One region of the Exiguobacterium sp. EF_C8 genome, then DNA from elsewhere that is predicted to be linked to it. Evidence: predicted binding sites of a transcription regulator. Region 1 holds the regulator's gene; each other region holds the start of a gene.
What was found. The regulator Rex, encoded in region 1, represses fermentation and respiration genes when NADH is low (regulators of the CRP and FNR family bind a similar motif). The targets are predictions, from matches to a motif close to TTGTGAAATATTTCACAA.
Positions count from the first base shown of each region.

Region 2: the regulator Rex is predicted to act here: its motif matches at 4,442-4,459, upstream of cydD (thiol reductant ABC exporter subunit CydD).
Region 3: the regulator Rex is predicted to act here: its motif matches at 4,899-4,916, upstream of adhE (bifunctional acetaldehyde-CoA/alcohol dehydrogenase).

Region 1 is NZ_CM143264.1:2,898,560-2,909,165, reverse strand. Features, by position in the region: gene ACY2IG_RS15325 (haloacid dehalogenase type II) at 1-293, opposite strand, end outside; gene ACY2IG_RS15320 (flavodoxin) at 363-818, opposite strand; gene ACY2IG_RS15315 (winged helix-turn-helix transcriptional regulator) at 925-1,245, opposite strand; gene ACY2IG_RS15310 (DoxX family protein) at 1,429-1,827, shown strand; gene ACY2IG_RS15305 (flavin reductase family protein) at 1,847-2,440, shown strand; gene ACY2IG_RS15300 (hypothetical protein) at 2,571-2,993, opposite strand; gene ACY2IG_RS15295 (ATP-binding cassette domain-containing protein) at 2,993-4,894, opposite strand; gene ACY2IG_RS15290 (redox-sensing transcriptional repressor Rex) at 5,062-5,721, shown strand; gene ACY2IG_RS15285 (twin-arginine translocase TatA/TatE family subunit) at 5,721-5,918, shown strand; gene tatC (twin-arginine translocase subunit TatC) at 5,926-6,705, shown strand; tRNA gene ACY2IG_RS15275 (tRNA-Ala) at 6,810-6,885, shown strand; gene ACY2IG_RS15270 (S8 family serine peptidase) at 7,108-10,606, shown strand, end outside.
Region 2 is NZ_CM143264.1:225,672-236,277, forward strand. Features, by position in the region: partial or broken gene ACY2IG_RS01330 (peroxiredoxin-like family protein) at 90-671, shown strand; gene ACY2IG_RS01335 (glycosyltransferase family 4 protein) at 732-1,850, opposite strand; gene ypfJ (KPN_02809 family neutral zinc metallopeptidase) at 2,044-2,886, shown strand; gene ACY2IG_RS01345 (hypothetical protein) at 2,970-3,137, shown strand; gene ACY2IG_RS01350 (nuclear transport factor 2 family protein) at 3,410-3,778, opposite strand; gene ACY2IG_RS01355 (Rrf2 family transcriptional regulator) at 3,801-4,286, opposite strand; gene cydD (thiol reductant ABC exporter subunit CydD) at 4,495-6,225, shown strand; gene cydC (thiol reductant ABC exporter subunit CydC) at 6,222-7,931, shown strand; gene ACY2IG_RS01370 (cyclase) at 8,056-8,694, shown strand; gene kynB (arylformamidase) at 8,732-9,355, opposite strand; gene kynA (tryptophan 2,3-dioxygenase) at 9,369-10,208, opposite strand; gene ACY2IG_RS01385 (amino acid permease) at 10,232-10,606, opposite strand, start outside.
Region 3 is NZ_CM143264.1:1,253,608-1,264,213, reverse strand. Features, by position in the region: gene ACY2IG_RS06490 (bifunctional 2',3'-cyclic-nucleotide 2'-phosphodiesterase/3'-nucleotidase) at 1-170, opposite strand, end outside; gene ACY2IG_RS06485 (hypothetical protein) at 627-2,027, opposite strand; gene adhE (bifunctional acetaldehyde-CoA/alcohol dehydrogenase) at 2,219-4,813, opposite strand; gene ACY2IG_RS06475 (beta-class carbonic anhydrase) at 5,150-5,701, shown strand; gene ACY2IG_RS06470 (Na+/H+ antiporter family protein) at 6,016-7,335, shown strand; gene uptA (undecaprenyl phosphate transporter UptA) at 7,460-8,053, shown strand; gene ACY2IG_RS06460 (hypothetical protein) at 8,113-8,997, shown strand; gene ACY2IG_RS06455 (amino acid permease) at 9,163-10,530, shown strand.

The sequences.
Region 1 (10,606 bases):
TCTGGGTACACATCAAGTGTCAGGTACGTCTCCATTAAAGTCGTGATTTGTTCCTCGGTCACATGAAGCTTCAGTTCGAGTAACGTATAGCGGAGGGCATCTTGTGTCACTTGGCTGAACGGCACATATTGTCCGTTCAATTGTCGCAAGAAGGAGTATTCCAGTTGTTTCTCTCGCCAGCGTTTACTGATCGCTTCTCCGTGTCCCGGATACAGCTCCTCTGCTTGTTCTTTGACGGAATGGACATCGAATAATGTACCGTAGACGTCAAAGACGAGTGCTTGAATCGTCATAAAAACATTCATCTCACTTTCATAGAGTCTGTTTTAAGAATTCCCTTACATGACGGATTCAAACGATACTTATGAATGGACCTGTTGCAAAAAGCGATGAAACGTCTGTGCGAACGCGCGACAAGCGGCTTGTTTCTCCGGTGTGTTCGGATCAAACTCAATCTTCAAGCCATCCGTGACGATGGTCGCCCCAGCTTCTTTTAATGCGTCTTCAATCAAATCAACGGCTGCGCAATACTTCGGATAATCAAGATCACCCGAGCCAAAAGCAGCAGCCGGCATCCCGTCTAAAAATTGTTCCCGTAGCTCCTCGACGAAATCTTCTGCTTCATACGGTAAATCACCGTCTCCCCATGTATATGAGCCGAGTAATAGACCATCAAAACGTGATAGATCCTCCCCGACGAATTGATCCAGTTCTGTGATCGTCACGTTGACATCGTGTTGCTCGAGCTCACGTTGAATGATCGAGACGATATCTTCCGTATTACCGGACATGCTGACGAATCCAATTGCAATCTGCATGCATGTTCCTCCTTTCGCTGTACTTCCTTACTTTAATTGATAATGATTATCAATGTCAAAAAATCATATAAAAAAACACCTTCCGAAGAAGATGCTTTTTCATACATTAGTCTTGTAGTTCGGCCCATTCCTCAATGGAACGAATGACCGGTTCGAGATGACGCCCTTTGTCGGTCAAACTGTATTGAATCTTAATCGGACGATCGGGAATGACAGTCCGGATGACGATGCCTTCCGCTTCGAGCTCCTTCATACGTTCCGTGAGCATACGACCTGATAATTCGGGAATGGCATCTTGAATCTCATTGAAACGACATGTCTTCGTCAACAAGTGACGCAAAATCAGACCCGTCCATTTCTTACCTAAGATTTCAAAGGCATGTTCGACTTTGGGACAAAGAGCCGGTTGGATTGCGACTTCTTCCATCAGCACTCATCCTTTCTATAGTTGTAGTATACCCGCTTCTGCTAAAAAAATCGAATCATTTTACTTAATGTAACGTCTTGAACTAAAACAAATCTATTTACTTTTAGTAAGTGATAAGATATAGTCTGTTTATTGAGTTACTTAAAGTAACTAAAATACATTAGGTAAAAGGAGAAGAGAGAAATGATGGATACAGGACTTTTAATCATTCGTTTAATCATCGGTTTAACATTTGCTGCACACGGGACACAAAAATTATTTGGTTGGTTTGGTGGACACGGCATCGCTGGAACAGGCGGTTGGTTCGAATCAATTGGCATGAAGCCAGGAAAAGCACTCGCGATTACAGCGGGTCTTGCTGAATTAATCGGTGGATTATTGTTTGCAGGCGGGGTATTCCTCTGGATCGCTGCAATCCTCATCATCGGTTCGATGCTTGTCGCGATCGTTAAAGTACACGGTGCGAATGGTTACTGGGTGACGCAGAACGGGTACGAATACAACATGGCATTGATCGTTATCGCCCTTGGAGTGGCGATGATTGGTGCTGGAGACTATTCACTCGCTGCACTCATCGGGTGAGGAAAAAGGTGGGTCATTCATGAAGTTCGAGGCATCAACGCTTAGCGCAAAAGACAATTATAAATTACTGATCGGAAGCATCATTCCGCGTCCGATTGCCTTCGTGACGACGCTAGGGGAAGACGGGACGGTCAACGCCGCCCCCTTTTCCTTCTTTACGGTCGCATCAAGTAGTCCGCCACAACTGGTGATTGCCGTACAACGGACGGATCAGGGACAAAAGGATACGGCACGTAATATCCTAGCAAAACAAAGCTATGTCATCCATATCGTCAGCGAAGAAATCGTCGACGCAGTCAATGAGACGGCTGCGCCACTCGCTTACGGTGAAAGTGAACTCGAACGGACGGATTTAACGCTCGTCGATAGCGATGCAATCGACGTGCCCGGAATCGCGGAAGCGAAAATCCGGTTCGAGATGCGCTTAACGCAACACGTCGAGCTAGAAGGTGCCGATCTGTTGATCGGGGAAGTACTGCGCTATCACGTCGCGGATGAACTCGTCGAGTCGTTCCGGATTGACGCAGCAGGATTGAAGGCTGTCGCTCGTTTAGCAGGGAATGATTATGCGACGATCGGGAAGACGTTTACGATTGCCCGACCGACAAAATGATAGTAGTGTGAATGCTTGATTCATCGTACGATTCGTTTTGATTCAAACAAAAGGAGTGGAGATACCGGTCTAGCTACCGGAATCTCCACTCCTTTTTCTCATGTCGTTCATCTGATTCATCGATCGGACTTCAAGGTTGCGAATCGATTTCGTTTGAAGAGGCTTCAAGACCATGACGTTTACTGTACTGATAGCCATCGAGCAAATAAAAGACGATTGCGAGTGCCCAAATGCCGACACAGCTGATCAAGAAAGCGGTGAGCGGTGAGACACTACCGTAATACGATAGGATCAACGGGTCAGTGAGTTCGACGAATAGCTGTGTCGTCAGGAGCGTACAGCATAATCCCGAGAGTAAACTGACGAAAAGACCGCTCCATGTCTGGATGACGAGACCAATCATACAAGAAATCAGGAGAAACAAAGGAAGCGCGGCATTAAAAGCATCCGGCCGGATGAAGGTCGACACGTAGTCCGCATACATCGGTACGAAATAAAGGATGCCGGATAGCAGTCCTTGAATCAAGTTAATGAAAAAGCTTTTCGTCCGCATCAGTGTTGGTTCTCCCATCGTTCCATCAATTCGAGTAGATCGACATCGATCTGGTCCCGTTCCGCAGATAACGCTGTCGCTTTTGGAATATCATTAAAGACTTCCGGTTCGCAAAGCAACTGTTCGATTTCCGCTGAACGCTGTTCGAGCCGTTCAATATCTTGTTCGAGTTGTTCGATTTGCTGACGGCGTTTTTTTTCTTCTTTCTGTGCTTCTTTGTCGATCGTCTTCGATGCCGTGACTTTTGCCGCTTTTGCCTCTTCGGCTTCAAGGCGAGCGATTTCTTCTTGTTCGGCCTTCTTCTCTGTGTAGTACGAATAATCGCCGAGGTATTCTGTCACACCAGCTTCACTCATCTCGATGACGCGTGTCGCGATCCGATCGATGAAGTAGCGGTCATGGGAGACGAAGAGTAGCGTACCTTCATAGTCGACGAGAGCGTTCTCAAGGACCATCTTCGAATCAAGATCCAAGTGGTTCGTTGGCTCGTCAAGGATGAGGACGTTAGTCTTCCGGAGTTTCAGTTTTGCGAGCGCGAGACGTCCGCGTTCGCCACCAGACAATTCATGAACGATTTTGAAGACATCGTCGCCGCTGAACAGGAATTGTCCGAGCACAGAACGGACTTCTTGTTCGCGCATCAGTGGCCATTCGTTCCAAATCTCATCGATGACACGGTTCCGGTCATTGAGTTCCGCTTGCTCTTGATCGTAATACCCGATCGAGACGCCAGTTCCGAAACGGAAATCACCGAAGAGAGGACGTAAACGACCGACGAGGACTTTTAAGAGCGTCGACTTCCCGATTCCGTTCGGTCCGACGAGTGCCAGTGATTCACCGCGTTGCAAGCGGAACGTGATGTCTTTTGAGACAGCTTCTTCGTAACCGATTGCCAATTGATTGACTTGAAGAACGTCATTCCCGCTCTGTTTTTCGATTGGGAAGGACAGGACCGTACTGCGTTCATCTCCATCTGGTCGATCGAGCCGGTCGACCTTCTCGAGCCGTTTTCGAACGCTTTGAGCACGCTTTGTCGTCGTCGCCCGAGCGATGTTTCGTTGAATGAAGTCCTGCATCTTTGCGATTTCTTCTTGCTGCTGTTCGAACTGTTTCATTTCTTGATCGTACAATGCCGCTTTTTGCTCGAGGTACTTCGTATAGTTCCCCGTGAACTTACGACAGACATTACGAGAGAGCTCATAGACGACATTGACGACTTGATCGAGGAAGTACCGATCGTGCGAGACGATCAGAACGGCACCACGATAACCACCGAGGTAACTTTCAAGCCAAGCAAGCGTATCGATATCCAGGTGGTTCGTCGGCTCATCGAGAATGAGAAGCTCTGGTGCTTGCAGGAGCATCTTCGCTAAGGCGAGCCGTGTCCGTTGACCCCCGGACAATGTCTGGATCCGGCGCGAGTAATCGTCTGGATAAAAGCGCATGCCGTGCAGGACGGAGCGGATATTCGCCTCAAACTGATAACCACCGGCTTCTGAGAAGTCGTGTTGCGCTTGATCATACGTCTTCAAGAGACGATCGTACGCGACCGGGTCGTTCAAGATGTGCTCCATGCCCATCTCGATTTCCATCCGGCGCAGTGTTCGTTCTTGTTCTTGCAGATGTTCAAAGACGGTCAGCATCTCGTTCCAGATCGTCTCGTTCGATTCGAGACCACTGTCTTGCGCGAGATAACCGATTTTGACATCTTTACCTTTCATGATATCGCCCGAGTCATGACTGAGTTCACCAGCGATGATTTTGAGCAAGGTTGATTTACCGGCACCATTTCGACCGACGAGCGCAATTCGGTCGCGCTCCTGTACTTCTAGTTTGATATTTTCTAAAATCGGCTCGACGCCGAATGATTTCGAGAGTTGGTTGACTTGTAAGAGTATCATTTCCATCCATCCTTCCACCCTTTAGTCTATCACGAACAAAAGCGCGAGGTCCTGCGGAATATATTATTTGTGACTCTATGTGAAGTGGTTTACAATCAAGGAGAGTAGAAAGCTTTTTGCAAAGATTTGGGTGCCACGATGGATGTGGCCGAAGGGGGAACTGCAGGATGAATGGACCAGACACAAAAATTCCACAAGCGACAGCAAAACGGTTGCCGCTATATTATCGTTTCATCCAAAGTTTATACAATTCAGGTAAGCTCCGCGTCTCTTCTGCTGAGTTAAGCGAGGCGGTGAAGGTTGATTCAGCAACGATTCGTCGCGACTTTTCCTACTTTGGGGCACTAGGGAAGAAGGGGTATGGATATAACGTTCAACATCTCTTAACGTTTTTCCGGAAAACCTTGAATCAAGATGAGGTGACGAATGTTGCCTTGATCGGGGTCGGTCATCTCGGAACAGCGTTTGCAAATTATAACTTTTTAAAGAATAATAGTACTCGGATAGTCGTTGCGTTTGATGCGGACGAAGAGAAGGTCGGAACAACGACGCATGACGTTCCAATCTATCATGTTTCGGACATGAAAGAACAAATCGAAGCGAATCAGGTCGATGTCGCCATCTTGACGGTTCCATCCCAGTTCGCACAGTCAGTAGCGGATGAGTTAGTCGAGTATGGTGTGACAGGCATTCTGAACTTCACGCCTGCACGGTTGAACGTGCCAGTGAGCGTTCGGGTTCATCACATCGATTTATCGATCGAGTTGCAGTCGTTAGTTTATTTCATGAAGCATTATTCGCAATCAGCTGAAGGAGTGAAATCATAATGGAAAACCTTATCCCGCTCACGTTAGGTATCGGACCTGCGAGTATCGGATTAATTGCTGTCGTCGCGTTGATCATCTTCGGACCGAAGAAGTTACCGGAATTCGGTCGTGCTGCCGGTCAAACATTGAAAGAGTTCAAGAATGCCACGAACGGCATCATGGACGACGATAAAAAGGACGAACCGAAAGAGAAGTGATTGAATCATGACGGTTGATCAAGAACAAAGCATGACGTCGCACCTAGACGAACTGCGTAAGCGGATTGTCTGGTCGCTCCTCATCGTCGTCGTCCTGTTCGCTGTCGCATTTCCGCTCGTCCGACCGCTCGTCCGTTTTCTGCAAGCGGACTTAAAAGAGCTCGGTATCGGATTAAATGCCTTCAACGTCGCCGATCCTTTAATGTTGTATTTGAATCTTGCGTTCATCATCGCGCTGATTTTAGCGTCACCGTTCTGGATGTATCAACTGTGGGCATTCGTCCGACCAGGGCTTTATGAAAAGGAACAAAAAGCAACACTGACATATATTCCAGTCATCTTCTTTCTATTTTTGGCTGGTGTAGCCTTCTCGTATTTCTGGTTGCTTCCCTTCTTGCTCGAAGTCTCAACGGATCTCGGGAAAGAATTGGGGATCGAGCAAGTCATCGGGGTCGAAAACTACTTCAGTTTCTTGATCCGGTTGACGATGCCGTTTGGTCTTCTCTTCCAATTGCCGGTCGTGACGATGTTCCTGACACGTCTTGGTCTTGTGACGCCATATTTCATGCGAAAGAATCGGAAATATGCGTATTTCGCGCTGTTCGTCGTTGCGGCATTGATCGCACCGCCGGACGTGACGTCACACTTGATGATCTCAGTGCCGTTGTTCGTTCTCTATGAAATCAGTATCTTGATTTCCGCGCGGACGTATAAAAAGGTCTTGATCCTCGAGCAACAGGCAGAGCTTGAACGACAGGCGGATTTGATGCGTGAATTGAATAAATGAATCGTGAATTCCTTCCAGCCATTTCGGGAGGAATTCTTTTTTATGAAAGCGTTATGTTTATATTGATAAAGCAGTTAGCGATGCGTATACTAAAGATAATTCATGGGGGCTTAGCTCAGCTGGGAGAGCGTTTGGCTGGCAGCCAAAAGGTCGTCGGTTCGATCCCGATAGTCTCCACCAAGTGCATACGTTCAACTCCTCGAGTGCTCGAGGAGTTTTTTTATGTTCCCAGTTAAATTCCTTCCAAATATAAAATGTCACCAAAAAGAAATAAATTAAAAAAATATACAAATATAAATTGTTTATTTCCATTAACTTCATTAAACTAAAAATACAGAATTTTCTTTAAACTGTTTTATTAGTATTACTACTATGGTTTTACAGAAAAGGGGAAACGAACGCATGAAGAAGAAGATTGCACTTATGGCAGCCGTCTTAATGACGTCTTCCAATCTAGTCAGTGCGCAAGGTGCACTGTCCTCGCAAGACAAAGCGACGGGTCAAAAACCGCAGGCGCTCTCACTGAAGAAATCGGGGCAAGAAAAGAACTACAAACAATCGGATAAAGTCCGAGTCGTCATCGAGATGGAACAAAAACCGGCGATTCAAATCGCCCAAGCTCAAAACAAGCGGTATAGCACATTGAGCAATGCCGAAAAGGAATCGATCAAGGATCGACTCGTCAGCGTCCAAAAATCAGTCAAGTCAGCTATCGCTAAAAAGGCGATTCCTGTTACATATAAAGAAAGCTTCACAACCGTCATCAACGGATTCAGTGGTGAAGTGAAGTTCGGTGACATCGAAGATATCAAACAACTCGAAGGAGTCAAAAGTGTACATATCGCGCACGAATATGCGCGCCCAACCGTAGATAAAGGTGCCAAGCCAGACATGCTGTACAGCAAGGACATGGTCAATGCGAAGGAAACGTGGCAGGACTATGGCTTCAAAGGGGAAGGAACCGTCGTCGCGGTCATCGATACGGGGATTGATCCATCTCACAAGGACATGGTCTTGAGTCCAGAGACAAAGGTGGATTTAACCTCTTCGAAGGTCGAGAGTGCGAAAGAAACAAAAGGCTTAAAAGGAAAGTACTTCACGGAAAAAGTACCGTACGGCTATAACTATGCCGATCACGACAGCGAAATCCGTGACTTAGGTGCGGGGGCATCGATGCACGGGATGCACGTCGCAGGTACGGTCGGAGCAAACGGGGATGAAGCGAACGGCGGCATTAAAGGGGTCGCTCCAGAAACACAGCTCCTCGCGATGAAGGTCTTCGGTAACGATCCAGGGATGCCATCGACATTTAGTGATATCTACATCAAAGCAATCGATGATGCCATCGCACTTGGAGCGGACGTCATCAACATGAGCCTGGGTTCGACGGCATCGTTCGTCAACGCAGATGATCCGGAGCAACGCGCGATCGTCAACGCGATGAACAACGGTATCTTGTGTGCGATCTCTGCTGGTAACTCGGCGTTTGCAGGTCATGGTGCGGGTAATCCATATACAGCAAACCCGGATATCGGTGTCGTTGGTGCACCAGGATTGACGAGCCAGGCGCTCCAAGTCGCGTCACTCGAAAATACAAAATTGACGCTTGAAGGCATGGCGCTGACGATCGACGGTCAGGATGCCGGTTATTTGGCATACCAAAAACAAGATTCGCCGAATCCGATTGCCGTCTTCGATAAAGAGAAGAAGGATGTCGTGTATGTCGGTGACGGTCAAGCTTCGAACTATGAAGGTAAAGACGTCAAAGGGAAAGTCGTCTTCGTCGTGCGGACAGGTGATTTTAACTACAGCATGATTCAAGCAGAAGCTGAGAAGCAAGGCGCAGCAGGTGTCATCGTCCGTGGTAAAGTCGATCATGGGGATTACGTCAGCATGGCGCTCAACAATCCGACGATTCCACTCGTGACGCTTAGCATCGCGGACGGGAATGATCTCGAAGCAAAAGCAAAAGAAGGCAAGGCAATCGCAGTGACATTTGACGGAAAAGCGGTCTCAACCGATAACCCGGTCGCAGGACAAATGTCTGACTTCACGTCATGGGGTGTCACGCCAAGCCTTGACTTCAAGCCGGAAATCACGGCACCAGGTGGGAAAATCTATTCGACGCTTAATGATAACGAGTATGGCGTCATGAGCGGTACATCGATGGCAGCACCACACGTCGCTGGAGGAACAGCACTCGTCATGCAACGGATTGCGAAGGACTTCAAAGTCACTGGTGCAACACGCGTTAAACTCGCCAAAAACATCTTGATGAATACATCGCGTCCGCAACTCGATCAAGGAAAATACAACGCACAATTGAAAACAGGCAACTTCTACTCCCCACGTCGTGAGGGAGCTGGACTGATGGATCTTCGTGCTGCGATGAAGACACCAGTCGTCATCACAGAGACGAAGTCAGGTGAAGGCAAGGCATCCTTGAAGGAAGTCGGCGAGAAGTTCACATTCACGCTTGATTTAAAAAACTACAGCAATGAAAAAGTGACGTATAAGCTAGCGGGAACGGTTCAATCAGATCTCGGTGCAAAAGGATCGAACTTCCTTGAAGCAAATGGAATCTTCAAAAAAGGAACGATCGGTACGGTAGATGCCAACACAGGCACATACCCGATCTCATTTGCAGTCGGCTCGAAGAAAGCGAGCTCGGTCTCGATTAATCCGAAGAGCTCAACGAAAGTCAGCGTGTCCGTCGATTTGAAGAACACGACTGACTGGGCGAACGAGCTTCCGCTTGAACAAGTCTTTAAAAACGGCTACTTCGTCGAAGGATTCGTCCGTCTGATCGATACGAAGAGCAAAAATCCAGAACTGACAGTTCCTTATGTTGGGTTCAAAGGAAAATGGGATCAAGCTCCGATTTTAGATGCACCATTGTACGATAAAAACAACACGTTCTATGGATTGACAGGTCTAGCGACTGAAGTGAAGGATGATTTCGAATTCCTTGGTACGAATGCCGCTGGAAAAGTTGTCGCGAACAAAGTCTCGTTCTCACCGAACAACGACGGTAGCGCAGATGAAGCTTTCCCGATCATCTCATTCCTTCGCAATGCGAAAAAAGTCGAGTATTCGATTCTTGACCGGAATAAAACAACACTTCAGAAGCTTGATATGCAAACGGACGTCGTCAAGAACTACTACGACAGCGGTTCAGAGGACGGCTACACACCAGTCACAAGCGCTGCTTGGGACGGAACGATCAACGGGAAACCGGTCAAAGATGGTCTTTACTACTACAAAGTCAAATCGGTGATCGATTATCCGAACGCAAAATGGCAGACGAATCTCTTCCCAGTCTATGTCGATACGAAAAAGCCAGCAGCTACTGTGAAATGGGATGCTGCGAAATCAACACTTTCATGGACAGCAGGCGACCAAGGAACAGGAGTTGCGTCATACGATATCCTCGTCAATGGCAAAAGTGTCTTAAAGCAACCACTTGCCGCAACAGAAAAAGCGTACACGTTGACGGATCTGCCGGAGCGCGCGAAGATTGCCTTCGTCGTCAAAGACTATGCTGGAAACAGTGTGAAAAAAGACGTCAACACGACAGGCGTTGATAAAGCCGTACCAAATGTTCAAATCGATACACCGGTCGCTCTTGGTCTTGCAACATCAAAAGTCATCAACATCGCGGGTCATGTCTCTGATGAGTCAGGTATCAAATCGTTCAAGATCAACGGAAAAACTGTTAAACTGCGTTTCGATGCAGCCCAACAAAACTATGCGTTCAGCCATGACGTGACGTACACGACAGATGGCGTCAAGTCATTCAAGGTCGAAGCATACGATGGAAAAGGGAATCGTGTGGCGTTCAACCGTCAAGTCATCATCGACACAGAATTACCAACGATTCGCGTCACAGCACCAAAAACCG
Region 2 (10,606 bases), 420 kb from region 1:
GGGGAGAACATATGACACGACTACTCGAAGAAATCAAACAATATCAATCGAAATTCCGACAAAAGGCACCTGCTGAGAAACAACGGCTGATGGCGGAAGCGACAGCTGAACTGGCTGCTTCTGGAGTCGTACAAGGTCTAGGTGTCGGTGACACAATCCCACACTTTACATTACCCAATGTATCTGGAGAACCAGTCGCAATCGAGACATTACTCGAGCAAGGTCCTGTTATCTTAACGTTCTACCGGGGTGGCTGGTGTCCGTACTGCAATCTCGAGCTTCGCGCGTACGAACGGTAAATCGACCGAATCCGCGCTCAAAGAGCGACTGTCATTGCAATTAGTCCGGAGACAGCTGATTTTGCTGAGCAAACGGCGAATAAGAATGCGTTAAGTTTCCCTGTCTTAAGTGACGTTGATTTACATGTATCCCGTCAATTTGATTTGGTGTTCGACTTGCCAGATTATTTGATTGAGATTTACAAAGCATCGGGACTTGATGTAGCGAAGCACAATGGAAATGAGGATTGGCAGTTACCGAAACCGGCGACGTTTATCATTGATACGAATGGTGTGATTCGTTTCGTAGAAGTGCCGTCCGATTATACGAAACGCGTTGATCCAGAACACATCCTCCAAAACCTTGAACAGAATAAAAAGTATGAAGATTGACTTAAACGGTCTGGCTTCTCTCTACTTGTTGGGAGAAGTCAGACCGTTTGAAGTTTCCCTTTATTTTGTATCAAGAAGTACTCGTCTCAGCCATTCTTGAAATGTGAGATCAGTCTGTTGCCAATCCATTGCCCGTGCAAAATGATGAGCGGAGATGCGAATGGCTTCGTACTCCTCTGGATCTCGGAAGCAAGCTCGCATTTCGGCAGCGAGTGCACCAGGTGTTTTGTTTTTAGCCATGTAGCCTGTCATGCCGTACTGAACGGCGTCTCGTACACCAGGAGCATCATATACGATGGATGGTGTTCCGACCGCCGCCGCTTCAATAATAGAAAAACCTACGCCTTCACGTATGGAAGGGAAAAGGAGAGCGGTGGCACGACTCATCATGCGGCGCGTTTCTGTTTCAGTGACTGAATCGTAATATGTGATAGCATCCTTCACTTCTTTAGGAAGGGGAAGTGTAAGGTATTGCAAAAGATGAGAGCTGTTACGAATACCAATCAGCCAGAGGCGTGTCTCAGGAAACTCACGTTGGACCATGAGGAATGCCCCAATCGTATCTTGAAGTTCTTTTTCGTTCAGACGGTTGATATATAGAAAGGTTGGAACATGTTCTTTTAACTCCCATTCCTGTTCAGACCACGGGGAAAAGGAAAGTCCTGGCGGCAACATCGTGATATGACTGTTAGTAAAACCAGCACTTTGTAGTTCATCTACAACAGAGGGGCTGACAGTCAAGGCATGACTATCTTTATACCAGCTTAACCGTCGAGTCTCTGTCCATTCGCCAAGCTTTGAAAAAGGAAAAACAAGTGTCGTCGACCAACGCTCACGAATCAATTGATAAAGAAATAAAGTTCGTTTATGACGTGGAACATAAAGTGGTGTGAAGAAATGAAACCCATTCAAATGATCCAGAACTAAATCAATCGTTTTAGCATAAGACCAGTAATAATAAAGTGCATATGGAATAAGAGAAGCTGTCGTACCATAACGGAGGTAAGTGATACCATCTCGATACTCCGTCGGTGATCCGCCCTTGAATGAGACAGACAAATGGGTAACTCGGTAGGTAGTACTGACACGCCGCAACATTTCATGAATAAAAGTTTCAGCTTCTCCGGCTTGTGGATGTCGAGCATCACGCCAAGATAAAAAAAGTAGATGAGGTTTCATGTCGTACCTCCTTTGCGTAGAAAAAATTGGATCCGAAAGATCGGTTCTGCTAATAATCTTCTCTAAAGTAGAAGGATATTCCTAGAAAATGCATCAAATCAATAGACTTCTGTTTCATCCATGATGTCCTGAAGCGTTACGTATAAAAGCTTTTGGGTAAAGAACAATAACGAAACGGGTAGGAGGAAAGCGCATGAAATGGAAGGGAAGAGAACGGAGTTCGAACGTCGAGGACCGGCGGGGAATGGGTGGGAAAGGAATCGCCGGTATCGGCGGTGGTGTCGGGATCATCCTGCTGATCGTCATCACTTTAATGGGCGGTAATCCAACTGAACTACTCGGAGACTTAACCGGTGGGGATCAGCAAAATACGACGTATGAGGAAACAGCGCAGGAAAAAGAAGCAGCGGACTTCGTCTCCGTCGTCTTGGCCGATACGGAACGAGTCTGGACGAAAGAATTTAAAGAAGATGGTAAGACCTATAAAAAACCGACACTCGTCTTATATACGGATCAAGTTAGTTCGGCTTGCGGACAAGCAGGGAAGTCCGTCGGTCCCTTTTACTGTCCCGGTGATCAGAAATTATACATTGATTTAAGCTTTTATGATGAACTGCAGACGAAATACGGAGCACCGGGCGATTTTGCGATGGCGTATGTCATTGCGCATGAAGTAGGGCATCATGTCCAGACGTTACTTGGAAAATCGGATGAGATCATGCCACTTCGAAAGCAAATGAGTGAGGAGAAGTTCAATAAATACCTCGTTCGATTCGAGCTACAGGCAGATTATTATGCCGGCGTATGGGCGCATCACGCGCAAGGAGAAAACTTGCTCGAAGAAGGCGATCTTGAAGAAGCGTTGACAGCAGCCAATGCTGTTGGGGACGATACGTTACAAGAGAAAGGACAAGGATATGTCGTACCGGAAAGTTTCACTCACGGCACATCGGCGCAACGAGAGCGTTGGTTCCAAAAAGGCTTTGATAACGGCACGATCGAAGGTGGAGACACATTCAAAGCGAAGAATCTATAAAACGAAGTAAAGACATACCTTTTGAAACATTTTCCAGTCGTTTCCGTAAAGAAGAGAGAAGGATTCAAAGGGGAGTGTCGAAGTTGAAGCACATCAGTCTATTTTTGTTGCTGTATACGGCTGTCGTCGTATTGACGTACATCGTGTCACGATTTGCGCCAAACTTGTTGGTCTACATGGTTTATATCGCGATTGCGTCGTTACTCGTCATCACGGGCTATTTATTGAAACGGCTTGTACTGAAACGTTAAATACCAAAAAGGGGCTGACTCACATGTCGTCCTCTACAAAGATAAGGGTGGCAGAATGATGATCTGCCACCCTTATTTCGTAAAAAAAAGAATGACGCGTCACACGCCACTCCTACAGGAAAAAGCGCATTATGCGCTGCCAGAGACAAATAAGACCCGCTTTCCTGCTTGAATGAAGCAGGAAAACTGGCTTGTGTCTCGCCTGAGGAAAGGGGGTGAAAAGACGCGTCATTCTTTTTTGAGTCAGCCTCTTTCGCTATTTAAAAGCAATCTTATGAACGGAACATCGTCGGATCATCTGGAACGTTCTCCAGGTAAGTGATCCGTCCGTTTTCATCGAGACGTGCGATATCTTTTCCGTCCTGCGTGAAGACGCTACCGTCTGCCCGTTTTCCGCAAACTGCCCAGCGTGTTTCATACGTTCCTGGTGTTGTTTCTTCCCAGCCGGCGTACATGTGCTTAATATCCTGATTCGCCGTGAACACATGACGGACGAATTGTTTCCAGGCGTCGATGCCGTGCTTTGGTTGTCCGTTCAGAACGAACGTGATGTCTGTCGTAAACAAGGAAACGAGATCCTCGAACGCTTGTGCGTCCGTGCGTGACGCGTCGAATAAGTCGAAATAACGATTCAATACCATAGTAAAAACCTCTTTCTGTTCATTAAAAAAGTGTCATCATCCGATCTGTGATTAACGCATGCAACCGTTCTAAATGTTCCGGTGGACAGGAGGTATCGATTGCTTGACGGATCGAGCCGATTGATTCGCGCTTCAACGTCGATTGCCAAGCATCTTCTGCCTCTGTCATCAGATTCGAGAGCAGACCGATCTCCTGTTCCTGAATCCCCATCAAATCTTCAAAGACACCACTTGACGCGTACAATGTCTGTTTGCCCTCAATGGCTTGATAGACATCGAAGATTTGAATTTCTTCTGCCGGACGTCGCAAGCGAAAGCCCCCTTTGACACCAGGTACGGAATACAACAGATCCGCCTGAACGAGTTTTCGTAAGAGCTTTTGGAAATAGGTCGGTGAAGCACCGAGTTGCTGACTAATGAACTCACCGGACAAAACGGCGCGCTCCGGCAGGAAGGTTAAGAGCAACATCGCATAAACGGATTGCTCGACTCCTGTTTTCATTTGCATAGAAAGACTCCTTTCGTTAAACGTGGATAATGTATATCCATAATAGTTCGATGATGAAAAATTGTCGAATGATATGCTCTCACAAAACCGTCACACCTTTTCGACAGCATCTGCATAGCATCCCCGTTCCGGATTCGGTATACTAAATGTACGATATGTGAAAATATTCACTAAAAGTCGTTCACACTTTGTGAAAGGACGTTTGTATATGAATCCATTAAAAGGAATCGTCCAGATTCCACGTAGTATTCTCATTCAATTCATCATTGCGGCTTTCTTAATGGGGGTCGCGGTCGTCGGTCAGTCATACGGCATCGTGTTGACGGTCGATCGCATTTTCCTAAAAGAACAACCGTTTGAAGCCGTCATTCCTTTACTGCTCGTCGTTCTCGGGATGCTGTTGCTCCGAGTCGCTGTGACGTATTGGAACGGTCGTCTCGGTACGACGTTATCGGCACACATGAAGCAGGCGCTTCGGGAAGCACTCGTTGCGAAATATACGAGTCGCTCAGTCGAGATGATGCTACAAGGGCAAGCGGGACAGAAGGTCAGTGTCTTGCTCGATGCAGTAGACGAGATGGACAGCTACTATAGTCAATATTTGCCGAAAGTCGTCCAGACGACGATCGTTCCCTTGATGGTCTTGATTGCGGCATTCAGCTATGACTGGATCACGGGTCTTGTCATGATGATCACGGCGCCGTTCATTCCGTTGTTTTACATCATCATCGGCATCATGACGCAAAAGCGGGCCGATGCTCAACTCGAGAAGATGACGGCATTCTCAGGAACGTTCCTCGATACGTTACAAGGACTGACGACCTTGAAGTTATTCGGTCGCGCGAAACGACAGCGTGACGTCATCGAAAAAAGCAGTCTCGATTTCCGAGATGCGACATTAACGGTCTTGAAGCTCGCCTTCTTGTCGTCATTGATGCTTGAGTTCGTCTCGATGCTCAGCATGGGAATGATTGCACTTGAAGTCAGTCTGCGTTTGATTCTGTTTCAAAGCATCACCTTTATCCCAGCGTTCTTGATGCTCGTGTTGGCACCAGAATACTATCTTGCCTTAAAAGAGATGGGGGCTGCTTTCCACACGGGACGCGGTAGTGTGGCAGCAGCGAAACAAATCGCAGCCGAATTGACGGCAGACGATCGTCCTGTTGCATTCGGTCAATCGGAACTCACGATGAATCGTCCACCACAAATCGTCTTGGATGAAGTCGGCTTTACGTACCAAGAAGGACGTTTTGCCTTGCAAGATATCGGGCTTACGATTGAGCCGTATCAAAAGGTAGCGTTGATCGGTCGCAGTGGGGCCGGTAAATCGACCGTCTTGCAGTTGATTGCCGGACTCGCGAATCCACAAGAAGGACGGATTCTACTCGACGGAACCGAGCGCGGTCAGGTGGAGGAAACAAGCTGGTTCCGTCAGTTGAGCTACATTTCTCAACATCCGTATCTGTATGCCGGAACGCTGGCAGAAAACATCGCGATTGGTGAGCTTCGTCAAGCGACGCCGGAAGAGATTTTCGAAGCGGCGCAGGCGGCAGGGCTCGAGGAGTTGATTGCGACGTTGCCTGAAGGGATCGACACGGTGATCGGAGAAGGTGGACGCGGTCTATCGGGTGGCGAAAAACAGCGTGTTGCGTTAGCACGAGCGTTCTTGAAACGACCGAACGTCGTCGTCTTTGATGAACCGACGACTGGACTTGATGTCAAAACGGAGCGACTGCTCCAACAAGCGATTGAGCAACTCGGACAATCGGCAACGGTCATCACTGTCGCGCACCGTTTGCATACGATTGAACGATCGGATCAAATCGTCGTTCTCGACGGCGGACGAATCGTCGATCGTGGCACCCATGATGAATTGCTTGGTCGCGATTCGGAATATGCGCGGATGCGTAGCGTCCAGAGAGGGGAGGAAACACGATGAAGGAATTATTAGGAGTCTTTCGGTTGATGGTGCATCAAAAACGCGATATCGCCTGGTCGATCTTCTTCGGTGTCCTCGCCGGTGTGACAGCGGTCGGTTTATTCGCAGCAAGTGGTTACCTGATTTCAAAGGCAGCCTTGTTGCCACCGATCCAGACACTCGCCGTCTTGATCGCCCTGCAAAAAGTGTCGAGTCTGACGCGCGCCGTCAGTCGGTATGCGGAACGTTACTATTCGCACCGGGCGACGTTTACGATCCTTAGTGACATCCGAACGTCATTTTACCGTCGTCTCGAGCCGCTTGCGCCAGGGATTTTTGGTAAGTACCGCAGTGGTGACTTACTTGCGCGGATCGTCGGGGATGTCGAGAGTCTACAAAATACGTTCTTACGTGTCCTCTATCCACCGATCGTGTTACTGCTCGTTTTCTTCTGTACGATTTTTTTCGTCAGTTTCTTCTCATGGACGATTGCCGGGATTCTGTTGCTTGGTTTAATTTTGACCGGTTTCTTGATTCCGGGATGGTTCGCGTACCGTGAACAACGCTTCGCCCGTTCAGTCCGTGTTCGACGTGGTGACTTGTCGACAGAAGTGACAGAGTTATTCCAAGGCTATCGTGATTTGAAGATTTACCAACAGCTCGACCAAAAGGAACAGGACTTGAATGCCGTCGCGAAACGGTATGTCGAGGAAGAGAAACGTAATGGTTTACACGCTGTCTCGAACCTGGTCTTAAATACGATGGTGACGTTGATCATCTCTTGGCTTGTCCTCGGTGTGGGTGCCTATCTCGTCGCAAGCGGACAACTCGAGGGAGTTTTCCTCGCTTTACTCGTCATGACATCGCTGACCGTCTTTGAAAATGCGGCACCGATGGCGATCTTACCCGGCTTTTTTGAAGATAGCCGCCATGCTGCGAAACGACTCGATGAAGTCGTGACTGAGCAAGAGGAGCCGACGTACGCTCCGTTCGTCCTCGATCAGGCACCGTCCTTTGAAACGAATGCGCTGACGTTTACGTTTCCTGATGCACCCCGTCCAGTCTTACGTGACGTCACTGTTTCGATTCCGGCTGGTAAGAAGACGGCAATCGTCGGAGCGAGTGGTTCCGGGAAATCAACGTTACTTCAATTGATGTTACGGATGTATCCGACGGACGGATTAACGATTGCTGGACAGGACAGTCAGACGGTTGATCCGGAAGGACTCTGGCAGCACGCGAATGTCGTCCTGCAACAAAATCACTACTTTTATGGAACACTTCGTGATAATCTACTTCTCGCAAACGAAGCAACGACGGACGAAGCGATGCGACAAGCACTCGATGATGTCGGATTAACGACATTCGAGTTGAGTGATCGTGTGTTTGAAAAAGGAGAGAACTTATCCGGAGGAGAAAAACAGCGGCTAGCGATTGCCCGCGTGCTCTTGCGAGAAGCATCGCTTTACTTGCTTGACGAACCGACGTCCTCCGTTGATGCTTTGACGGAACAGATGATTCTCAAGCGACTGTTTGCGCGAGCAATGGACGCGACACTCGTCCTCGTCAGCCACCGCTTAGCGGGTCTTGAAGCGATGGACCAAATCATCGTCATGGATCAGGGTCACGTCATCGAAGTCGGAACGTATGCCGAATTGATGGCACGACAAGGGGCGTTTTATGAGTTAAAACAAGTCGAGCAGTCGGTGTTTGCTCCGATTGGATAAAAAGTATGGAAGGCAATGAATCAAGTAAGGTTCATTGCCTTTTTTATTTACCTTGGAAAAACTGAAAAGACATGACAGTCTACTTCTGAAATGGTAAAGTCTAGAAAAAACGTAGGGGGATTTCATGCATATCACACAATCATCCATCGTCGTCGATCAGACGACCGTTTCATATGATCATTTTCAAATGGGATCCAAACAGGTCTGCTTCTTGATTTCGGGAGCATCGTACGTATACGACCATCCATACTTTTACTACAGTCGAATGGCATTACTCGCGCGAGGCATCGATGTCATCTGCATTCACTATGTGACAGAAGATCTATTTTCAATGTCAGACGCTGAATCAAATGCCTGCATGACGCGCCGGGTTGACGCTGTCGTCTCGGAAGTGCTGACAAAGCATCCATACGAAAACGTTCAGTTTATCGCAAAATCGTTAGGCACGATTCCGCTTGCCGCGTTACTTGCTAAGCCGAGTCTACAGACAGCGCGCTTCGTTTTCTTAACACCCGTCCTAAATGAAGTGGTCGAACAAATCGCCACATCGACGCAAGCTGGACTGATCGTCATTGGCACGGCCGATAAGTTTTATGATGAGGCAGCACTTGAAACGTGTCGGACATCACAATTAATGATCGATGTTATCGAAGGAGCGAATCATTCACTAGACCAAGGATTTGAGGTCGATTCGTCACTTGCAGTTCTCGGACATGTCATTCGTCAGATCGAAGCCAGTTTATTCGAACCACTACATCAGTAAAAAATCCGTCCAGCAGAGAGGTTGCTGGACGGATTTTTTAGTATGGACGAAGTAAGGCGCGAACGGGACTACCATCGCCGTCGACGAGCGGGAGCGGGACGGCATTCAAGTGGTAATCACCAGGCGTGATCGCATCGAGGACGAGTCCTTCGAGGATATGGACTCCATGCTGTGCCAGTGCGTGATGGGCTGCCATTTCCTTGCTATCAATCGCATCGACGCTTGGTAAGTCAAGACCAATCAGCGAAATCCCGAGTTCCCCGAGACGTTCAGCAAGACTTGGTGTCAACACAGGAATCGTCTCTGGGAAAGTCGATTTGTCGATCCAACCATCCGTTTTGATGATCAAGCGCTGGACGTCATTTAGCTCAAAGCCATCTAAATCAGCGGCTGTGATTTCTGTACGACCTGGTAAGTAAATGACACGCGCATGTCCGATATAGAGGTCTGGATCCAGGTTGATGATTTTTTGTCCGGCATCATCAAAATGAAACGGCGCGTCGACATGGGTACCGGTATGCAGACTCATCGTAACTTTGCCGACGTTAACGGAACCGGTGTCTGCCTTATTCCATGTCAATGTCGCTTCAAACGGTGTATCCCCCGGCCACGTCGTGACGTGACGATCAAGTGGTTGTGAAACATCAATCCATCGTGTCATCGTTTCATCCTCCTCATAATGTCGTGCGGACCGACCACAGTTCCGGGAAGAACCGGTGGTCGAGCACACGCCGTAGATAACTGACACCAGACGAACCGCCCGTTCCTGGCTTTTGTCCGATGATCCGTTCGACGGTACTCATATGGTTAAAGCGCCACATCTGTTGCTGGCTCCCGATATCCAGTAATTTTTCACCGAGTTCATACAGATCCCAGTATTGCTCGACATCACGATAGACGCTTGCCCAAGCGGCCTCGACACTTGCATTCGGCGTCCAGTCTTCCGTGACATCACGCTCAAGGACGGACTCGTCGATCGGTAGCCCATGGCGCGCCATCGCGCGGATCGTTTCATCGTAGATGCTTGGTGTCTTCAAGTCTTCGAGCATCATCGGATAGAGTGTTTCGTCATGTGCATAAACTTTTAGCATCTGCTCATTCTTGAAACCGAGCGCGAATTCGATTTGACGGTTTTGATACGACTGAAAACCGGACGAATGACCGAGCGCGTCACGGAATTCCAGATATTCGGCAGGGGTCAAGGTCGACAAAACATTCCACGACTGGATCAACTGGTGCTGAATCTTTGAGATCCGTGCGAGCATCTTAAACGATGATTCGAGATCATCGTTTGCAACGGCTTGCGTCGCTGCACGCATCTCATGCAGGATCAGCTTCATCCATAGCTCGCTCGTTTGATGAATGATGATGAACAGCATCTCGTCATGATGCCCCGATAAGCGATGTTGACTCGTAAGCAATGGATCCAGTTGCAAATAATCCCCGTAGGACATATCTTTCTTAAAATCCGTTTGAATCGATGCTTCAACAGACGTAGGATCTGTCTTTGTCATTCCCATTCATCCCCTTTATCGAGTTAATTCAGTTTTCGTTTTTCAGCGGTCTTCAGTTGTTCTGGATGCGCCCGTTTCCAGAAGAAATAGGCGATAGACAAGAACACTAACCACGGTACACCAAACTTCAAGACGATTTGGAAATCTGTGAACCATGTCGTCAGGACGAGTGCGAATAATAACAATGCACCGAGGGCCGTCAGATACGGATAGCCCATCATCCGAACCGGTAATGTCCGTCCACCTTCACGTTCCCAGGCTTTACGGAAGTACAAATGGGAGATGAAAATCATGAACCACGTGAAGATCGCCCCGAACATCGAAATCCCCATCATGAACGGATAAGAGACGCTCGACTGACTGCTGATGATCGCTGCGAGAAAAATGCCGAGTGTTGA
Region 3 (10,606 bases), 1.5 Mb from region 1:
GCATCCTTGAAATAATCGTAGTTCATTGAGTTCGTATGTAAATCCGTTGTTTCTAAGAAGCGTAACTTGACGACACTGTTGTCGGCAGCAAGTGTCTTGACTTGAACGACTGGTACGAGCATCGGTGCGATCAATGTCGATGCGATGACAAGTTTAGTAGCTTTTTTCATATGGATTTCCCCCCAGGAAGTTTTAACTGCTTCATTAATTTAGCATGGTTCGATTATAGCTAATAGTCCTTTCAAATAGGTCGGACATCCGTCTTATTTAACCTACTTAATCAATTCCAAATACTGGCTTTACATTGTTGATTTTACCTTTACAAATCAGGTTCACATGGTAAAAAAAGGAGATGATACAAATGAGATGAACCACATAAAAAAACGATACATTTCAGGACATGAACCTGAAAACGTATCGTTTATAATTGATGTAGAACGTAATTGTTCATTCTCAACTCCTACAGGAAAAGAAAGCACGTTTTTCGCTTTCGTCAGGGTCAGGTGAGACCCGGTAGACGAAACATAGTTTAGGATACCGCGGCTTATCCGACTGTGGAAAACGAAAATGACAGAAACGTTCTTCGATCAGATTCATGGCATAAGATTTTCACCACTCCACGTCCCTTACACCGTTTTCTCTGGTTTCCGCCGGACGACATAACCAAGAATTCCACCAAGTAACGCAAGTCCTGTTGCGAAAAGAACCGTCCAACCTGCCGTCTGTTGAGCGAACTCGAATAAGACGTCACTCCGCCACTTCATCGCGAACTGAACATATGAAGCTTGACTGACGATGAAGCTGATGACACCGATCGCGATCGCAAAAATGAATGGGTCGATGATCGCCTTGAAACTCCGGATACTACAGACGAAGTAAATCACAAATGTCACGAGTAACAACACCCAATACGCACTCTCACTTGAGATGTTTGGTGCCGTCGTTCCGGCCGATTCAGCATCAATTGCTTGGATCGTCTGTCGTGCGACACCGTAATCAACAGGATCAAGCTTCAATTGTGTCGCTGATAAATCAGGACGTTCTCCACCGACTAACGTCAACAATTGTTCCGTCACCCGATTCGTATCAATCCCATCGACAACTTTCTGAATCGAGTCATTGAGCTGTTCCGTTGAAGTCTCCCCGTTTAGCATCGAGACCGGGATTTCCGCATTCGCTCCGAGGACGTCTGCTTGATACACGACTTGTCCACCATGAATCCAGTCATACATCCCTCCACTTCCGGCGTTCAGACTCGCAACGGTCAATGCCGTTCGTAGTGAGGAATCACCGTCATACTCCGCTTCGTCCTGCACCGTAAAGACAAGTTGGAGCGTACTCGCGAACATCAAAATCAGCAAGCTGGCACGTCCGGCAGCTGTCAGACCGGATAACTTTTGCGGGAAAAACGCCATCCAACCAAGCAGACTGACGACAAGAAGCGGTAAGATCCCGCTTATCGCATAGCCGTCTTGTAACGCAAGGAACGGGACATCGTTTCCGCGTCCGGCAAGGACGAACCAGATGATCCCGACCGTTAAAAAGAAACTGACCGATCGAATCGTCCAACCGAGACGACTTGCCTTAATCCGTAACACTAAAAATAACAGGACGATCAATCCGATACCAAAAACAGAATAAAGCAACGTGCCGTAAGAGACATCGAACGTCAATGGCGCGAGGACTTGTTTTAAGTCAATCCCAAACAACGATAAGACGTCGCCGGCAGAACTTGCATCCAGCACCTGATTGATGATCCCTTCTCGGACTGCGCTCGGCATCGTGATCGACAGCCCACCGACGAACAAAAGCATCAACGAAACAGTGATGTCTGTTTCTTTCCATGTGATATCCGCCTGTTGCATCTGCTTCACGAGATCCTGATAGTCTGAGGATGAGGTGATTTGTGAAGTCAAAAATGCCATCACACCGTAGATGACACCGAAAAAGATGAGACCGATGAGGACGCCATACAGGACGTCCCAGACGGAAAACCGTCGTTGTTTCCTTTCTTGCCTTGACTCCATCCCATTTCCTCCTTTTTATGTCTGATGTTTGAATATTCCTGCTACAACGAAACCAAAAACATCAAATTCATTCAACAGCCATTATATCCCACCTTTTCTCTGACTGTCTCCATCGATTTCCAAAACAAAAACCGACTTCTCAGAGTGAGAAGCCGGTTGAACGATCTTTTGCCATAGTATTTTTTTCTCTATTAGATGCCTTCGTATGCTTGTTCCATGATCGTCCGTAATTCAGCGACAAGCGGCATCTTTGGATTCGCTATCGTACATTGATCTTCGAAAGCATCGACTGCCATCTTATCGAGTTTTGCCTCAAAGTCTGCTTTTTGAATACCTTGCGCCTTGAATGACATCTTAATGTTGAGACGTTGTCCAAGATCGGCAACTGCTTGAATAAGTGATTCGACCCCTTGTTCTGTCGTTGCTGCCGGAAGACCGAGGTAACGTGCGATGTCGGCATACCGTTCATCGGCGACGAATGATTCGTATTTTGGGAATGCTGCCAGTTTCGTTGGGCGTGACGCATTATAACGAATGACGTGTGGCATCAGGATCGCGTTCGTCCGTCCGTGTGGTGTGTGGAATTCCCCACCGATTTTGTGCGCGATCGAGTGGTTGATTCCGAGGAAGGCGTTCGCGAAAGCCATCCCTGCCATCGTTGACGCATTGTGCACTTTTTCCCGAGCTTCTGCGTCAGATCCGTTCTCGTACGCTCGTGGCAAGTAGTCAAAGATCATCTTGATTGCTTTGAGTGCCAGTCCATCCGTGTAGTCGTTCGCAAGAACCGATACGTATGCTTCTGTTGCATGAGTCAAGACGTCCATTCCGGTATCAGCAGTAATCGAAGCCGGTACAGTCATGACGAATTCCGGATCAACGATCGCGACATCGGGTGTCAACGCATAGTCAGCAATCGGGTATTTGACGTTTTTCTCTTTATCCGTGATGACGGTGAACGGTGTCACTTCAGAACCCGTACCCGACGTCGTCGGAATCGCGACGAACTTCGCTTGACGACCGAGTGTCGGGAATTTGTAGGCACGCTTACGGATATCCAGGAATTTTTGACGCAAGTTCGAAAACGTTTCGTTCGGTTGTTCATAGAAGAGCCACATTCCTTTCGCAGCATCCATCGCTGACCCACCACCAAGAGCGATGATCAAGTCAGGTTTAAAGTCACACATCGCTTGGGCACCTGTCTGAACAGTTGTCACCGATGGATCTGGTTCGACTTGGTCGAAGATTCGGTAACTGACAGACTGTGGCAAGTTTTGAATCACTTTATCGGCATATCCGAATTGCACCATCGTTGGATCGGTGACAATCATGACGCGTGAGACGTCAGTCATTGACCGGAGGTACTGGACGGAGTTCTTTTCGAAGTAGATTTTTTCAGGAACTTTAAACCATTGCATGTTCACGCGTCGTCTCGCCACCTTCTTGACGTTGAGTAAATGTTTCGCTGTTACGTTTTCAGAAACAGAGTTTTTCCCGTATGATCCGCAACCGAGTGTCAGTGATGGTGTCAACTCGTTATAAAGATCACCGATTCCGCCATGAGCAGATGGGCTGTTGACGAGAATCCGGCAGGCTTTCATGCGGAGTCCGAACGCTATCATCAAGTCATCGTTCGTCGTATGAATGACGGCGGTATGACCGAGACCCCCGATTTCAAGCATCTGTTCAGCAATCGAAAACGCTTCTTCGGTGGATGCAACGCGGTACGCACCGAGTACGGGACTGAGTTTTTCATGAGACAGTGGTTCTGCTGCTCCAACGTGCTCGAGTTCCGCGACGAGCATGACCGTCGTTTCCGGAACATCGATCCCAGCTTTTTCTGCAATCCATGTCGCAGGTTTCCCGACGATGTCCGCGTTGACGGCACATGTATCGGTTTTGATGACGAGTGATTCGAGGCGTTGTTTTTCTTCCGGTGTACAGAAGTAACAACCGAGTGCTTCCATTTCTGCACGGACCGTTGCATATATTTCTTGGTCAACGATGACGGCTTGCTCAGACGCACAAATCATCCCATTATCAAACGTTTTTGAGAGAACGAGATCGCTGACTGCCCGTTTGACTTTTGCAGATTGTTCAATGTAGCAAGGAACGTTTCCTGGTCCAACACCGAGTGCCGGTTTACCTGTTGAATACGCTGATTTGACCATTCCTGCTCCACCTGTCGCAAGGACCATGGCGATTTTTTCATGGTTCATCAAGACTTTCGTTGCTTCAAGTGATGGTTCCTCGACCCACTGAATACAGTCTTTTGGTGCTCCCGCTTTGATGGCTGCATCGCGAAGTGTTTTTGCCGCTTCGACGGAACACCGTTGTGCCGATGGGTGGAATGCGAAGACGATTGGGTTGCGCGTCTTGATCGCAATCAATGCTTTGAACATCGTCGTCGATGTCGGGTTCGTGACCGGTGTGACTCCACAGACGACACCGACCGGTTCAGCGATATACGTAATGCCATTTTGAACATCTTCTTCTAGAATCCCGACCGTTTTTTCATGACGTAAACTATTGTAGATGTATTCTGTCGCAAACATATTTTTAATCATCTTATCTTCAAAGACACCGCGCCCTGTCTCTTCTGTTGCGAGACGAGCGAGTTCGACGTGCCGTTCAAGTCCGGCAAGTGCCATATCACGGACGATCGTATCAATTTTTTCTTGATCGAATGTCAATAACTCCTGTAATGCACGTTGTCCTTTTTCAACAATTTGTCCAATTGCTTGTTCGACCGGCGTTGCCGTCGATTTTGTTTTTTCTTTCACAGCCATGAGTGGTTTCCTCCCTGTCGTGGAACGAATCTGAGTTTGATTTGCCAACCATTATGTCAGGAATGCCAAGCTGTTTTTCAATAGTTTGTGCTTTCCTTCACAAATCAATCATAACTCCTTTTTCCTGTTTTGTGCATGACCATCCTGTGAATTCCCTCACATCATTGGTAACGTTTACATCTATTGTGAATTCTTCTTTTTCGTCATTTTGCTCTATATACGAAGACGTGTGCGATTTATCACACCCGCATTTTCATGACTTGATAGCCGTTTCATCATCTTGTATTCTGATTATGGGGTACATATTAAGAGCTACCACTAAAGGAGGACACTTGAATGTCAGTTGTACAGGAAATGTTAGCTTTCAACGAGCGATTCGTCGCTGAAAAACAGTATGAGCAGTTCGTCTCGGATAAGTTCCCGGACAAAAAGGTCGTCATCCTGACGTGTATGGATGCCCGCCTAACGGAACTTCTTCCACACGCACTCGGTCTTAAGAACGGGGATGCGAAGATCATCAAAAATGCTGGTGCTATCCTATCGCACCCATTCGGTTCCGTCATGCGTTCAATTCTCGTCGCGTTGTATGCACTGGGTGCCGAAGAAGTCGTCGTCATCGGTCACCACGACTGCGGCATGAGCACGATTGATCCTAAACACATGATCAGTGAAATGAAGGATCGGGGTATCGACCAACAGATTCTTCACACGCTTGAAGTATCAGGTGTTGATTTAAATCAATGGTTGCGTGGCTTTACGTCAGTTCAGGAGAGTGTCGCCCACTCTGTCAGCCTCGTGAAGAACCACCCTTTACTGCCACCTGGTACGAATGTCCACGGACTCGTCATCGATCCAGGAACCGGTAAACTCGACATCGTCGATTGCTGATTGCTCTCTATAGAAGAAACTCAACGAGATTTGGATATTCTACTCCATCTTAAATTAAAGATAACGTGCCATTTTCTTTTAAAAGAGAAGGATGGCACGTTTTTTTGTGTGAGCCATTTTTAGTGATCAAAACGCTTTTCATCTCATGCTTCCGGGTATAAAAAAAATGTGACTTTTTATGCAAAGCTAAAAAGCCTATCGTGAAGTCCTTTAATACGAGGTCAGACTTTTATCCTTGACAGTGTTCCACCATGGCTGTAAGATACTTTAGTATAGTGCAGTGATAACAAAAGAAAGTGTGGTTTTACCGAATGATTAACGCCGTATTGTTTGCCGTCTTTTTACTATTCATCTTAGCGATCTTCCGCGTCCACATCGTGCTCGCGATGGTCATCAGTGCGTTCGCCGGCGGTCTCGTCGGCGGTCTCGATTTAACGAAAACAACCGAAGCATTTGCTGGTGGTCTTGGCGATGGGGCAGAAATCGCTCTTAGCTACGCGATGCTTGGTGCGTTTGCTGTTGCCCTCTCGAAAACGGGCTTACCGGATGCTCTCGCTCACGCATTGATTGCACGTTCACGTGGTAACGCAAGTGCCGCATCGGTCAAGAAATTAAAAGGATTCGTCTTGTTTGCGATTCTGTTACTCGCAATCAGTTCACAAAATGCTTTACCGATCCACATCGCCTTCATTCCGATCATCATTCCGCCGCTTCTTGGTCTCTTTTCTCAGTTGAAGATGGACCGACGTCGAATTGCGATCATCATGACATTCGGTCTCGTCACACCGTACATGTTCTTACCGATCGGATTCGGAGACATCTATCTGAATCAGATTTTACTGAAAAACCTTAAAGCTAATGGTCTTGATACGACGGGAGTTTCTGTCATCGAAGCGATGGCGATTCCAGCACTCGGAATGGTCGTCGGTCTCTTGATTGGTCTTTATACGTACCGGAAAGAGCGGACGTATGAAATTCGTGATATCGCCCCAGACGACTATGAAATCCCGGTCATCACGAAAACGAAACTGATCTTAAGTGGTGTCGTCGTCATTGCGACATTGATCGTTCAACTGCAGACGGAATCAATGATTCTTGCTGCAACGACGGGACTCATCCTCTTCTTGTTGCTTCGTCTCGTTCGATTCAGTGAAGCGGATGACGTCATCACGCGTGGTATGCGGATGATGTCATTCATCGGTTTTGTCATGATCTCAGCGAACGGATTCTCGAACGTCTTGCGTAAGACGGGTGATATCGAACCGCTCGTTGAGAACTCAAAAGCATTGATGGGCGACTCCCAACTTGTTGCCGCGTTCGTCATGCTCTTGATCGGTCTTCTCGTCACGATGGGCATTGGATCAAGTTTCTCAACTGTTCCAATCATCGCTGCGATCTTCGTTCCACTTTGTATCCAGTACGGCTTCAGCTTAGAAGCGACGGTTGCGATCATCGGGACAGCTGGTGCTCTTGGTGACGCTGGTAGCCCCGCGTCAGACTCGACGCTTGGACCTACGAGTGGTTTGAATGCCGATGGTCAGCACGATCACATGCGTGAAACCGTCATTCCGACGTTCTTGCACTACAATATTCCGTTGCTCATCTTCGGTACGATTGCTGCGGTCGTGTTATAAAAACAAGACGGATTCGCTATCATGGTGGATCCGTCTTTTTAATTGTCTCCGTTTTTTTCCTTTTCATTTGATCTTCGGTTCTCTAAAATAAAGGAATGTACTGATTACAAAGGAGTTGTCTTACGTGTTATCTCAAATCGTCAACCAGATTTTGCTTTCACTTGCCGATCTCGGATATTTCGGTATCGCCCTCGGGTTGATGATTGAAATCATACCGAGCGAAATCGTTCTCTCATACGGCGGATTCATGATTTCTCAAGGAACGATTAGCTGGCCACTCGCTGTCGTCGCCGCCGTCATTGGCGGATTGTTGTCGCAATTGTTCTTATATTGGTTTGCTCGCTATGGCGGTCGTCCATTGATCTTGAAGTACGGAAAGTATGTCCTGATCTCTGAACATCATCTGGATTTAGCTGAACGCTGGTTCTTGAAGTACGGTCAAGGTGTCATCTTCGGAGCTCGCTTCATTCCTGTCGTCCGCCATGCCATCTCGATTCCAGCTGGTCTTGCGAAAATGGATCAAACGAAGTTTTCGCTCTACACGGTTCTTGCCATCATTCCATGGTCAATCTTGTTCCTCTATCTTGGAGAAACACTCGGAACGAACTGGCGCTCGATCAAGGAAGTCGCTGCACCATATACGAATGGTGTTTTGATTGCTGCCGTCGCCTTAATTATCGTCTATTTCTTCTATAAACGCCGTCAACGGTCGGTTTAACTCATCAAGCAGTCTGTCTGTCGACGGACTGCTTTTTACAACACACAGGAGGTCCTGCCATGCTCACATACCCGCTCGCCCATTTCCCGCTACGTCGTTTGACCGCATCCTATCGTTCTGGAAGCCCGGTCGCGACTGGCATCACTGTCGACGGACATATTTTAATCGTTGAAGAATCGATCGATGAATTTCGTGAAACACAGATCCTCTCCATTCATCAACTGAAGGATGACTGGCGAAAGACGACGATCGTCGAAAGAAACGACATCGACTTTTCCCTCGTTGATCGTTTTCCAGACGGACGGCTGTTACTCGTCGCTACTCGTTGTGATGATGATATCGACGGCACATGGTTGCCAAACGCCTTTATCTACGATCCTCAAGGTCAGTTACTGAATAGCTTTTGTTTAGACGACGGGATTCAAAATATGCAAATCGACGAACAAGGTTGGATTTGGGTCAGTTATTTTGATGAAGGTGTCTATGCCGATGCCGTCACGAGTTCAAATGGCGCTTTCGGTCTGGTCGCTTTTGACGATACAGGTGAAGTGCAGTATAAGAATCGGCAATATCCGATTGATGATTGTTATGCTCTGAATGTCTGTTCATCAACAGAAGTCTGGTTCTTCTACTACTCCGATTATCGTTTCGTCCGTATTAATCAAGAGGACGATCTCGTTTGTGAGGCTCCTACGATCGCCTTTTCTCAGTTCGCTCGGTACAATGACCATCTACTTGCTGCATACTCTGATGACGTACAATTACTTGAACGAAATGGAACACGTTTTAAGAGCATTCGTTCGATTCGTTTCATGACCGAACAAGGAAATTCTCTGTCAGGTGACCTTACAATGCGTGATGATTTGATCGTCTTAGCAACTGCTGAGCATCTGTATTTTGGTAGACTAGGTCAACAACTCGACACTCTACTAATGAGCGAATGAAAGCTGTTACATATTTGTTTCATGAATATCTGATTATTGAAAACTCTATTTCAAATTTTCAAAAAGACTAGCCGAGCCCTATCCGAGGATAGTATACTCAGCTTTATAGTTCTTACGACAAGTTGTCTGAACATTATGACGTCACAGATTTTTTTGGGGGAAACGATGAGTTCGAATTTGAAACGAGATTTAACAGCACGACAGGTACAAATGATTGCGCTCGGAGGAACGATTGGTGTTGGTCTCTTCCTCGGGGCATCAAGTACGATTGCTTGGACAGGACCATCAGTCTTACTTGCGTACATGCTAGCCGGAGTTTTTATCTTTTTCATCATGCGGGCACTCGGCGAGATGGTCTACACCCATCCGCACAGTGGATCATACGCAAAGTTCGCAAACGATTATATCCATCCAGCTGCTGGTTTTTTAACAGCAAGCAGCAACATCTTCAACTGGGTCGTCGTCGGAATGAGTGAAGTCATCGCCGTTGGAACGTACTTACGCTTCTGGTGGCCTGAACTACCAACATGGATTCCAGGGATCGTCGTCATCATTCTCTTGACGCTCGCAAACCTTGCTTCCGTCAAGATGTTCGGTGAACTCGAGTTTTGGTTTGCTTCGATCAAGATACTGACGATTCTTCTGATGATCGTCGCTGGATTCGGCATTATTTTCTTTGGACTAGGGAATGGAGGAAATCCAGTCGGTCTTTCGAATCTTTGGACAAACGGTGGATTCTTCACAAACGGTTTCACCGGGTTCTTCTTTGCCCTCTCGATTGTTTTCGCCTCTTACATCGGTGTCGAGTTGATCGGAGTCACGGCTGGGGAAACAAAAGATCCAGAGAAAAACATCACGAAGGCGATCAATGGTGTCGTCTGGCGGATTCTGATTTTCTACGTTGGAGCGATTTTCATTATCGTCACGGTGTATCCGTGGAACGAATTATCCGATCTTGGAAGTCCGTTCGTTGCGACATTCGCCAAGGTCGGTGTGACGATTGCTGCCGGCATCATTAACTTCGTCGTCATCACGGCCGCTTTATCCGGTTGTAACTCAGGAATCTTCAGCGCCAGTCGGATGATCTATGCATTAGCGGAAAAAGGGCAAATGCCGTCTTTCTTCTTAAAGGTCAATAAACGTGGGATTCCGCTCTATACAGTTCTAGCCATTTCAATCGGGATTTTCTTTGGTGTCATTCTCGATATCATTCTCCCGCACGTTCTCGGAAAGGATACGAACATCTTCGTTTATGTCTACAGCGCTTCGGTACTACCAGGGATGGTGCCGTGGTTCGCGATATTAATCAGTCATATCCGTTACCGAAAACTCGAAAGTGAACGGACAGCCTCGCATCCGTTCAAGATGCCAGGTGCGCCGGTGACGAACTATTTATCGATCGTCGCGCTGATCACAGTACTCGTCGGCATGCTGTTCAATGACGAGACACGCGTCTCAATCTTAATCGGAATCGCCTTTTTGATTTTAAGTACGATCTACTACATCGTAAAAGTACCGAAAATCGAAAAATAAAACTGTTGCTACTCCTCTCATGACACAATGAGAGGAGTTTTTTTCATTCACTGTATTTTTATTTTGAAGTCACATA